4 regions of the Echinicola marina genome follow, and region 4 is predicted to be linked to each of the others. Evidence: riboswitches for the same ligand, from Rfam matches in the RefSeq annotation. Region 4 holds a riboswitch; each other region holds the start of a gene.

Region 1 (2,206 bases), 210 kb from region 4:
CAGTGACAGTGATCATCTGCAATTCGTCTATAAACCTTTGTGCCCTCTCGATTCCCCCCTTTAATGTCAAGGTGATGATGCCACCTCCTTGCTTCATTTGTTTTTTGGCTAAGTCATACTGAGGGTGGCTCTTAAGGAATGGGTATTTTACAAATTCCAAGTCTTTGTTGTCCTGGAAATATTCGGCTACGGTAAGGGCATTGGAGCAGTGTCTATCCATTCTTACCGCCAAAGTCTCCATGCTTCTGGAAAGTATCCAAGCATTAAATGGTGAAAGACTGGGGCCGGTATGTCTGGTGAAAAACTGTACCTCTTGGATCAATTCCTTTTTGCCTAAGATCAATCCTCCCAATACTCTTCCTTGTCCATCTATGTATTTGGTGGCGCTATGGGCAACAATGTCAGCCCCCCATTTGGCTGGTTGTTGTAGGTATGGAGTAGCAAAGCAATTGTCCACAACCAGGATCAGATTATGCGCCTTTGCGAAAGCACTTACCCATTCCAGATCGATGATTTCCAAGCCGGGATTGGAAGGGGTTTCTATGAATAACATTTTAGTATTGGGCTGAACCAGTTTTTCCCAGTTTTGAATGTCGGAAATGTCACCATAGGTAGATGTAATGCCCCATTTTGGAAAAACCCTTGTGAGCAACTGATGGGTGGATCCGAATAGTGAGCGGGAAGCAAGTATATGGTCTCCTTGTTGTAAGATAGAGGCCATACTGCCAAACATAGCAGCCATACCTGATGCTGTAGCTATGCCATCTTCTGTACCTTCTGCTGCACAAACTTTTTCTATGAGGTCAGAGCTGTTAGGGTTGGCATATCGAGAATAGATGTTTCCAGGTATCTCATCTGCAAACATCTGACGGGCTTCTTCAGCACTATCAAAAGTAAAGCTAGAAGTCAGGTAAATAGGGGCAGAGTGTTCTCTTTGGTTGGATTTAGAAGAAGCGATTCTTATAGCTTCGGTTTCAAAATGCTTATTGGACATGATGGGATTTTTCAGGTTAGTAAAATTAATTAATGTCACAATTCGTACTTTTCCTTATACCGGACATGGCATATTTTATGTAAATACGATGGGGAATAGAGAAAAAGAATTGTGTACGTAAATGGATCATAATGTCTAATTTATAGTTCCCTTTAATTTTGGGCAGGTTTTGGCACCTTTTCGTTGTGGCGAATGGTTGCCAGAGGGTCAATGAGCCTGATCTCTCGCCTCTTCTTTATAAATCAGTTGCCTGAAGTGATACAAAGTAACATTAGCCTCGTTGAAATTCCAAACAATTTATATTTTGCGATCTAAAATTTCTTGTTGGGTACTATTGAGGTATATAGTTTTTTAGGACCGAGTACCATAGGTCATAGCCTTTATCGTTATAATGCAGCATGTCTTCGATGAAGATTTCGGGCATTGGTTTTCCGTTTTCATTAAGTGTAATGTCCCATATATTGATAAAAGACACTTTGTCCGTCTTTTTACAATAGATTTCCATTAACCTGTTGAGGGCTTCATATTGCTCTTTTAATTCCCATCTGGACGGACTGGGTTTTGGGCTGATGAAATGTATTTCTGCCTCTGGTAAACTTTTATGGATCTTTGTGACCAGTTTTTTCATGGTGTTAAGGATGGTGACGGGGTTTTTGCCGCTGGCAATATCGTTATCACCTTCATAGATAAATATATTCTGTGGTTGATACCTGATGATAAGTTGGTTGGCATAGAATAATAGCTCATGGGCTTGGGAGCCGCCAAATCCGGTATTGACTATAGTCTGATCAGGGAAATACTCTTGAATATCTGTCCATTTTCTAATACTGGAGCTTCCGGTAAAAAGGTATATTGGTTCTGCTGAATTTGGAATAGGGGTATTTTGAACGATTGACTCAACTTCTTCTTTGAATTTTTCGGGGGAATTTTGGGCTTGAAGTTGTAGGCTAAGCAATATGGTCAACAGGAAAAGGAGAGTTTTTGGGCTTGAATAGAATGGATTTGTCATGATAAAGCGTTTGGTTTTTTTAGAAAGTTATCAATAATGGATGAAAATTAGCTGTCCTGTGATCGGAAAATATGAATAAATCCCAAATTCGAACATTTTTCCGTACAGTAGCGGAGGTTGTACGCTGTTGTGTTTTTTGTCTTTGGGTGATTTCAAGATTGATTTTATAAGTTTTGAAACAAGAAAAGGGGGATTGGTGGCAT
Region 2 (2,206 bases), 1.4 Mb from region 4:
ATTAAGAATTAATCTGGCAAACTTTTTAGATCCTGTAACATTCGTCCTTTCACCAATATTGACGAAATTCAATTCAGGGGTAAAAACCAAAGGCTCTAGCCCTGAAAGCTTCAAAAGATCATGTTTTTTATTATTGTCCATTCCCACTCTTCTTCTTATGCAAACGCTAGTTTTCTGGGTTCATATTTTTTACTGACTTCGGCAATCACCCTAATATGTTCGGGCGTAGTACCGCAACAACCACCCAAAATATTGATCAGGTCGTCTTTTAGGAATTCTTCCACTTGGTCCGCCATCTCGTGTGCTGTTTGGTCGTATTGTCCAAATTCATTGGGTAATCCTGCATTAGGATAGGCACTGACATAAAAAGGTGCCTTATCAGCCAAAACCTTAAGATATGGTCTTAGTTCTTTTGCTCCTAGGGCACAGTTCAGCCCAATACTGATCAAAGGTACATGTGACAATGAAATTAAAAAAGCCTCTGTAGTTTGCCCAGACAAGGTCCTTCCTGAGGCATCTGTAATGGTACCTGAGATCATGATCGGTATGCCCCCTTCATCAGGATCTAATGGAATGCCTTTTTCTTCATAGACTTCCTGAATAGCATATACGGCTGCTTTGGCATTCAAGGTATCAAATATGGTTTCCACCAAAAGTATATCCACACCTCCATCAATGAGCCCCCTGATCTGCTCTGCATATGCTTCTGCCAACTGATCAAAGTTTACCGCCCTGAAACCGGGATCATTTACATCTGGGGAAATTGAAGCTGTTCTATTGGTAGGTCCAATGGCACCAGCGACGAATCTTGGTTGATCGAGAGTTTTTTCTGAATAGGCCAATGCGACCTCTTTTGCTATTTTTGCTGAAGCTACATTTAATTCGTAAGCTAAATGAGAAAGGTCATAATCTTCCTGTGCAATAGAAGTACTGCTGAAAGTATTGGTCTCTAATATATCAGCACCGGCATCCAAATAGGCTTCATGGATCTGCTTGATCACATCAGGTCGACTGAGGGAAAGTAGATCATTATTGCCTTTTAATGATTTTGGGTGACTTTTTAGTGCTGCAGTTCTAAAATCATCCTCTTCCAATTGATACCGCTGTATCATGGTCCCCATGGCACCATCAAGGATCAAAATTTTCTTTTTAAGCTGCTGAAGTAATATATCCGTTCTAGTATTCATGCTCATTGTTATTCTAAAGCTTATATCGAGCAAGAACCGGAAGAAAAATGAAGCATTTATCTGCCGCTCATCTTTTCCTGTCTTACTCAGGATGGGAGTTAGCACCTTGGTATTGTTCAGGTTGCTAAGACGTCACTGGGCCCTTCCCTCGGTCTTTCTCGATAAGCAATCCCAAAGTTAACAGGAAAAGATGGAAAAAAATTGCAAAGAAGATATTTTATTTAGATTTCTATTTGACAACAGAAAAAATCGGTTTATTGGACTTAGGGTCTTATTCCCAAGCCGAATTGTAGAAAAGGCCCGGCCATATAACTGGACATGTTCACATCTGCCAACTTATAATTTGCCAAGGGGATTTCGTAGCCAGCTGTGATTGAGTACTTAAGTGCCAATTGTGATTTTTTGGAAAGGCTGGAAGCATAGGACAAAAAGACTTCAGGTTTTGCCATTAACCCTCCTTTTTTCAATTCCCCATCATATTCAGGAAGGTCTATCAAGCTAGGGAAATCCAATTTGTATTTATGCAATAATGAATACCTCAAAGAAGCGTAGCCCAATCCCCCCATCATCCCGAGTTCCCAGTTGTTCAAATCCAAAAGTTTGTGTCCTAAGTTGCCATACACCCTTGTACTACTCAAACTTTGATGGTAGGATGCATTGGCATCACCGCTTTGATTGGCATTATAAAGGTCCACACCATACATAAAGCCCCTGTTTTCTCCGACAATTTTCACACCGATATTGGTAGGCCAACCATCCAACTTTTGATACCCATTATTGACCAGGTAGTTATTGAGAGATTTGGGCTTGGTAAAATGAAATCCATAAAATAGGTTTAGGGCCAAAGTAGCATCCCGGTAGAAATAGTTGGATTCGGGCAAAGTAATGCCAGCCCCTATTCTAAGGAAGGGACCACTTTGTATATTGTCAAAGTTCATCCCTTTAATTTTCCATGATTCTTCAAATGGATTGAAAGAATATCCAAACTTGGCCGAAAGACTTATTACTTCTTCAGCCGA
Region 3 (2,206 bases), 1.7 Mb from region 4:
ATCCGGTAGATGTCGCATACAGTGCAAAATCTCAAATGATATTTGTAGCAGAAAGGGCCAATGGGGGCGGAAAGGTACTGGCTTATAACTATTTCAGCAGTAACGGTAACCCCAGCCCTGCCTTTAATCAGCAGGTAGCGGGTGCCTCTGCAGTTTATTTCCACGAAGAATAATCCACGCCACTCCTAATTAATAAGCAGACAAGAGGCTGTCTCAAAATTCATGATTGGGACCTTGTCCAGGTCCCAGAAGATCAAAATGACCCGGGAATTGAACAAATGAGACAGCCTTCATTTATTTTTTACTAAGTTTCCCTGTCTCTCCCAGTCAAATCCATTTGATTCATGAAAAATAATTTCACCCTCAATATTGATTATAAAACAATTTAATCCTTTTTAGAGAGAAAGTACTGCTCCTATTCAGAACTGAAATAGACACATCGTCAAAAACTTTCAAATACTTTCGGACGCAAAAAACTGATTTAATGGACCATTGACTCCTTTGCCCTCCCCTCTCTCTTAAAAACCGTTTTCCCTATTGGTTTAATAGGTTATATAAAGGTGAAAAAATTAATTAAAAGTATTTTTCGAAAGCTTGCAAATTCAAAATTTGAATAGTTACTTTGTGCTATCCTTTACTTTTTAAAAGTTCAGGATTTATACAGAAGAGGTGAGAGACAGGCTCATAGACCCTCTGGCAACCTGGAAAATCCAAGGTGCCAATTCCTGCCAAACGTGAATATCCTCGTTTGGAAATATAAATTCTTAAGATATGAATTTTACAATAAGGATTACAGCAAAGACAAAGCAACAAGCAGCATTTTCAGATTTCAACTTTTATAGGTGCATCAAATCAATGCACAATCTTAAATATATGCCCTTAATTTTCTAATCCGGGCACATTATTATTTAATACCACTTCTTTAAAAATTTCTTTGTCAATTAACTAACAAGTTACAAACATGTCACAAACTTATCATTACGAGACCCTTCAGCTCCACGCTGGACAAGAACCAGACCCAACAACAAAGTCAAGGGCAGTACCTATTTACCAAACCTCTTCATACGTTTTTGACTCTGCAGAACATGGAGCCAACCTTTTTGGCCTAAAAGAATTTGGAAACATCTATACCAGGATCATGAATCCAACTACGGATGTTTTCGAGAAAAGAGTAGCAGCTTTAGAAGGTGGTGTAGCTGCCCTGGCAACTGCTTCAGGACAAGCTGCACAGTTTATCGCCCTTAATAATATTTTACAAGCGGGTGACAATTTCGTCTCCTCTCCTTTTCTATATGGAGGAACATACAACCAGTTCAAGGTGGCCTTCAAAAGAATTGGAATAGATGCCCGATTTGCCAAAAGTGATAAGGCCGCTGATCTTGCAGCACGTATAGATGATAAAACAAAAGCCATCTATGTAGAGACCATTGGGAATCCAGAATTCAATATTCCAGACTTTGAAAATATTGCAAAACTGGCCAAGGAACATGATCTTCCATTAGTGGTAGACAATACCTTTGGAGCAGCTGGATTCTTGTTCAAGCCCTTGGCCCATGGCGCTAATATCGTGGTACAGTCTGCCACCAAATGGATAGGTGGTCACGGAACCTCCATCGGTGGTGTAATTGTAGATGGAGGAAATTATAATTGGGGCAATGGCAAGTTCCCTCAGTTTTCTGAGCCTTCTGAAGGTTACCATGGACTGAATTTCTGGGAGACTTTCGGAGAAAACAACCCCTTGGGATTGCCCAATATTGCCTTTGCCATCAGGGCAAGAGTGGAAGGCCTCAGAGACTTTGGTCCTGCATTGAGTCCATTTAATGCCTTTCAGCTTATCCAAGGATTGGAAACACTTTCATTAAGGGTACAAAGGACAGTGGACAATGCCTTGGCCATTGCCAAGTGGTTGGAAGATCACCCTAAAGTACAGAAAGTAAATTACCCAGGTTTGGAAAGCAGTCCTTACCATACTTTGGCCCAAAAATACCTGACCAATGGTTTTGGCGGTGTATTGAGTTTTGAATTGAAAGCCGATAAAGAAGCTGCTGCTGACTTTATCAATAACCTTTCACTGGTATCCCACCTGGCCAATGTGGGCGATACGAAGACCTTGATTATTCAACCTTCTGCAACCACCCACCAACAGCTCAGCGATGAAGAACAACTAGCCGCAGGGGTTACCCCTTCTCTATTGCGCTTGTCATTG
Region 4 (2,206 bases):
TAGAATGATCTCCTGCTAGAATGATTGGAAACTTTTTTTCCAATCTTAGGGCCTTGATGGTATCATGGACATTATTGATGACTTCATATACCCCGTCAATGTATTTTGCGTTTGGATAGATATTGTCTTTCCATAGATAATTATTGGCATCGGGTACACTGATCGGGTCAAACTTGGTGAAAAAGTTTGACTTTTTGTCCAGGCTGGCGATTTTTAGCGCATCTATTCCTAAACTTGCGCCTCTGGTGCCTGCTGCCAATTCTGACCTTACTTCTACCAGTTCAATGTTTCTCATGACCTTTTTCTCTTCGGTTTATTTGGGTTGTGGTATACATCAACCATGGATGTAAAATGATCCCCACAAAAGTAGTTAAAAATGTGCATAAATAGGAAGCGGCTTTAAAATGACTCTTCCAAATATTCATATGTAAGCCTTGGATGACTATGGTGTAGGTCATATAGGGTGGTTTGATCTAAAGGCTTTCTAAAATATGATCTGCTTTTGCGTAATGAAGAAGGGATTGATAGAATATTTTTTACGGAAGAAAAATAATTTTAACTCATTTGGCCTTGGAAAAATGTGGTCTGATTGAATGTGGATTAGGTTTTGATTGTCTGAATATTAATGGGGCAATCACAATGATGAAAATAAAACCCTACAAAATCTATAGGGATATTAGTAAATTAGAAAAAATGTTTTACCTTTGAAGAAGTTATTAGTGAAAAGCCGCTGAGGTAAGTAGCTAATTTATAAAGAATAGGGGAGAGAACAGGCTCAGTGAACCTATAGCAACCTATCCCTCTCGAACCTTCTTATTGGATGGCGGGGAGAAAAGGTGCTAAATCCTGCCTAAAACAATTAAAGGATCTATAAATGAAAAGGAAGATGGGAACACAGCGAATGCAGGACTACTTATTGAATGGCTCAAAACGCTGCTGTTGTTGAAAGATCTCAACGCAGCCAAAATTCTAACAACTAATAACAATTTAAAAAAGACATACCATGACAGCTACAGCTTCTAACTATAATACTTCAGTAATTAATCAAAATACCTTTAGCTTTAAATCTGTAATCAGAAATAATGTACAGGATCAATCCAATATCAATGTGTTTGATTGGTTACAGCAGCATGATGCAGTTAAAGTAGAAGGAAAGGGGGCTTTTGACTTCGCCAATTTTAAAAATTCCAATAAAAGCTTTCAGGTAGTCTATTTCAGCTTAGATGCTGAATTGGCTGATCACTATGCATTGTTCAGAGGAATTGTTTTGGCTGGTCAGCCTAAGGAAGTGTTTTTGGAGAATGTTCATGAGAAAAGAAGTTTTTCTTTGAAGTTTTACAAAAACAACGAGTCAGTAGCCAAAGAATATCTTGAAAAGGTATTTAGAATTGTGAATGAAGAAATCAGGTTCAAGAAAGTGTTGAAAAAAGTGCTTGTAAATCAAGAAAAACACCGACTTGAAGAAAAATTGTTGCTCAATGAGTTGAGCTTATAGAATAAATAATAGACCATTAATAATAACCATACTGAACGCCCCACTTTATTTAAGTGGGGCGTTTTGTTGTTGGCTGCGGGGTCAATCAATATTTCTGGGGTGAATAATTTCAAGCTTAAATTTTGTCCAATCCTTATTGGATTAGACGTAGTTGAAGTCACAGACCTGTCTAGCTAGTCAATTGAGTAAAAGTATGAACTCAGATGAATTATAAATAAATATCCGTGTTCATCTTTATCCATCTGTGGTTAATAAATAGCGCATAGCTAAAATAGATTGTTTTTCCCTGGCTTTTCGGCTTGGTCCAACCTTGTCCCAAAGTAATACCAAAGCTGGGGCAAAGCTGTATCAAAGCTGGGGTAAAGCTGGGTTTAGCCCTCTTTTTTGTTCAAAAGCTTCCTTTCTGGTCCAGATTTGCAATCTGGCCCCATAAATAAACGGCATTTAATAAATAGCGCATATCAAAGCTAAAATAGATTGTTTTCCCCCATCTTTTCAGCTTGGTCCTGGATACGGACTGTTTGTATTTTTTAGTTGAAGCAAAAAGCCCCAAGGCCAGATTTGACCTTAGGGCGTTTAGTTGGTTTAGGGTATGTTTTTGTTGGAGATGAGTCTGTGTTATCATTTCCAGCCGCCACCCAAACTTCTGTACAACTCTATATTGGCGATAAGTAATTGCATTTTTACATCTACCATATAGAGTTCAGTGTC

Evidence for each region. A riboswitch is a leader RNA that binds a small molecule or an ion and turns the genes downstream of it on or off. The one in region 4 is predicted to bind S-adenosylmethionine.
Region 1: it holds a riboswitch for S-adenosylmethionine, as region 4 does, so the genes downstream of both, KZP23_RS11530 (trans-sulfuration enzyme family protein) here and KZP23_RS12420 (hypothetical protein) in region 4, are expected to answer to the same signal.
Region 2: it holds a riboswitch for S-adenosylmethionine, as region 4 does, so the genes downstream of both, KZP23_RS17465 (homocysteine S-methyltransferase family protein) here and KZP23_RS12420 (hypothetical protein) in region 4, are expected to answer to the same signal.
Region 3: it holds a riboswitch for S-adenosylmethionine, as region 4 does, so the genes downstream of both, KZP23_RS18795 (O-acetylhomoserine aminocarboxypropyltransferase/cysteine synthase family protein) here and KZP23_RS12420 (hypothetical protein) in region 4, are expected to answer to the same signal.

What each region holds. Positions count from the first base shown of each region.
Region 1 covers NZ_CP080025.1:2,760,060-2,762,265, forward strand. Annotated here, with positions in the region: gene KZP23_RS11530 (trans-sulfuration enzyme family protein) at 1-994, opposite strand, end outside; SAM riboswitch class I at 1,132-1,238, opposite strand; gene KZP23_RS11535 (SGNH/GDSL hydrolase family protein) at 1,326-2,003, opposite strand.
Region 2 covers NZ_CP080025.1:4,317,519-4,319,724, reverse strand. Annotated here, with positions in the region: gene metH (methionine synthase) at 1-141, opposite strand, end outside; gene KZP23_RS17465 (homocysteine S-methyltransferase family protein) at 156-1,187, opposite strand; SAM riboswitch class I at 1,252-1,355, opposite strand; gene KZP23_RS17460 (hypothetical protein) at 1,451-2,206, opposite strand, start outside.
Region 3 covers NZ_CP080025.1:4,631,452-4,633,657, forward strand. Annotated here, with positions in the region: gene KZP23_RS18790 (hypothetical protein) at 1-173, shown strand, start outside; SAM riboswitch class I at 654-763, shown strand; gene KZP23_RS18795 (O-acetylhomoserine aminocarboxypropyltransferase/cysteine synthase family protein) at 962-2,206, shown strand, end outside.
Region 4 covers NZ_CP080025.1:2,967,465-2,969,670, forward strand. Annotated here, with positions in the region: gene rocF (arginase) at 1-295, opposite strand, end outside; SAM riboswitch class I at 746-877, shown strand; gene KZP23_RS12420 (hypothetical protein) at 1,004-1,495, shown strand; gene KZP23_RS12425 (efflux transporter outer membrane subunit) at 2,117-2,206, opposite strand, start outside.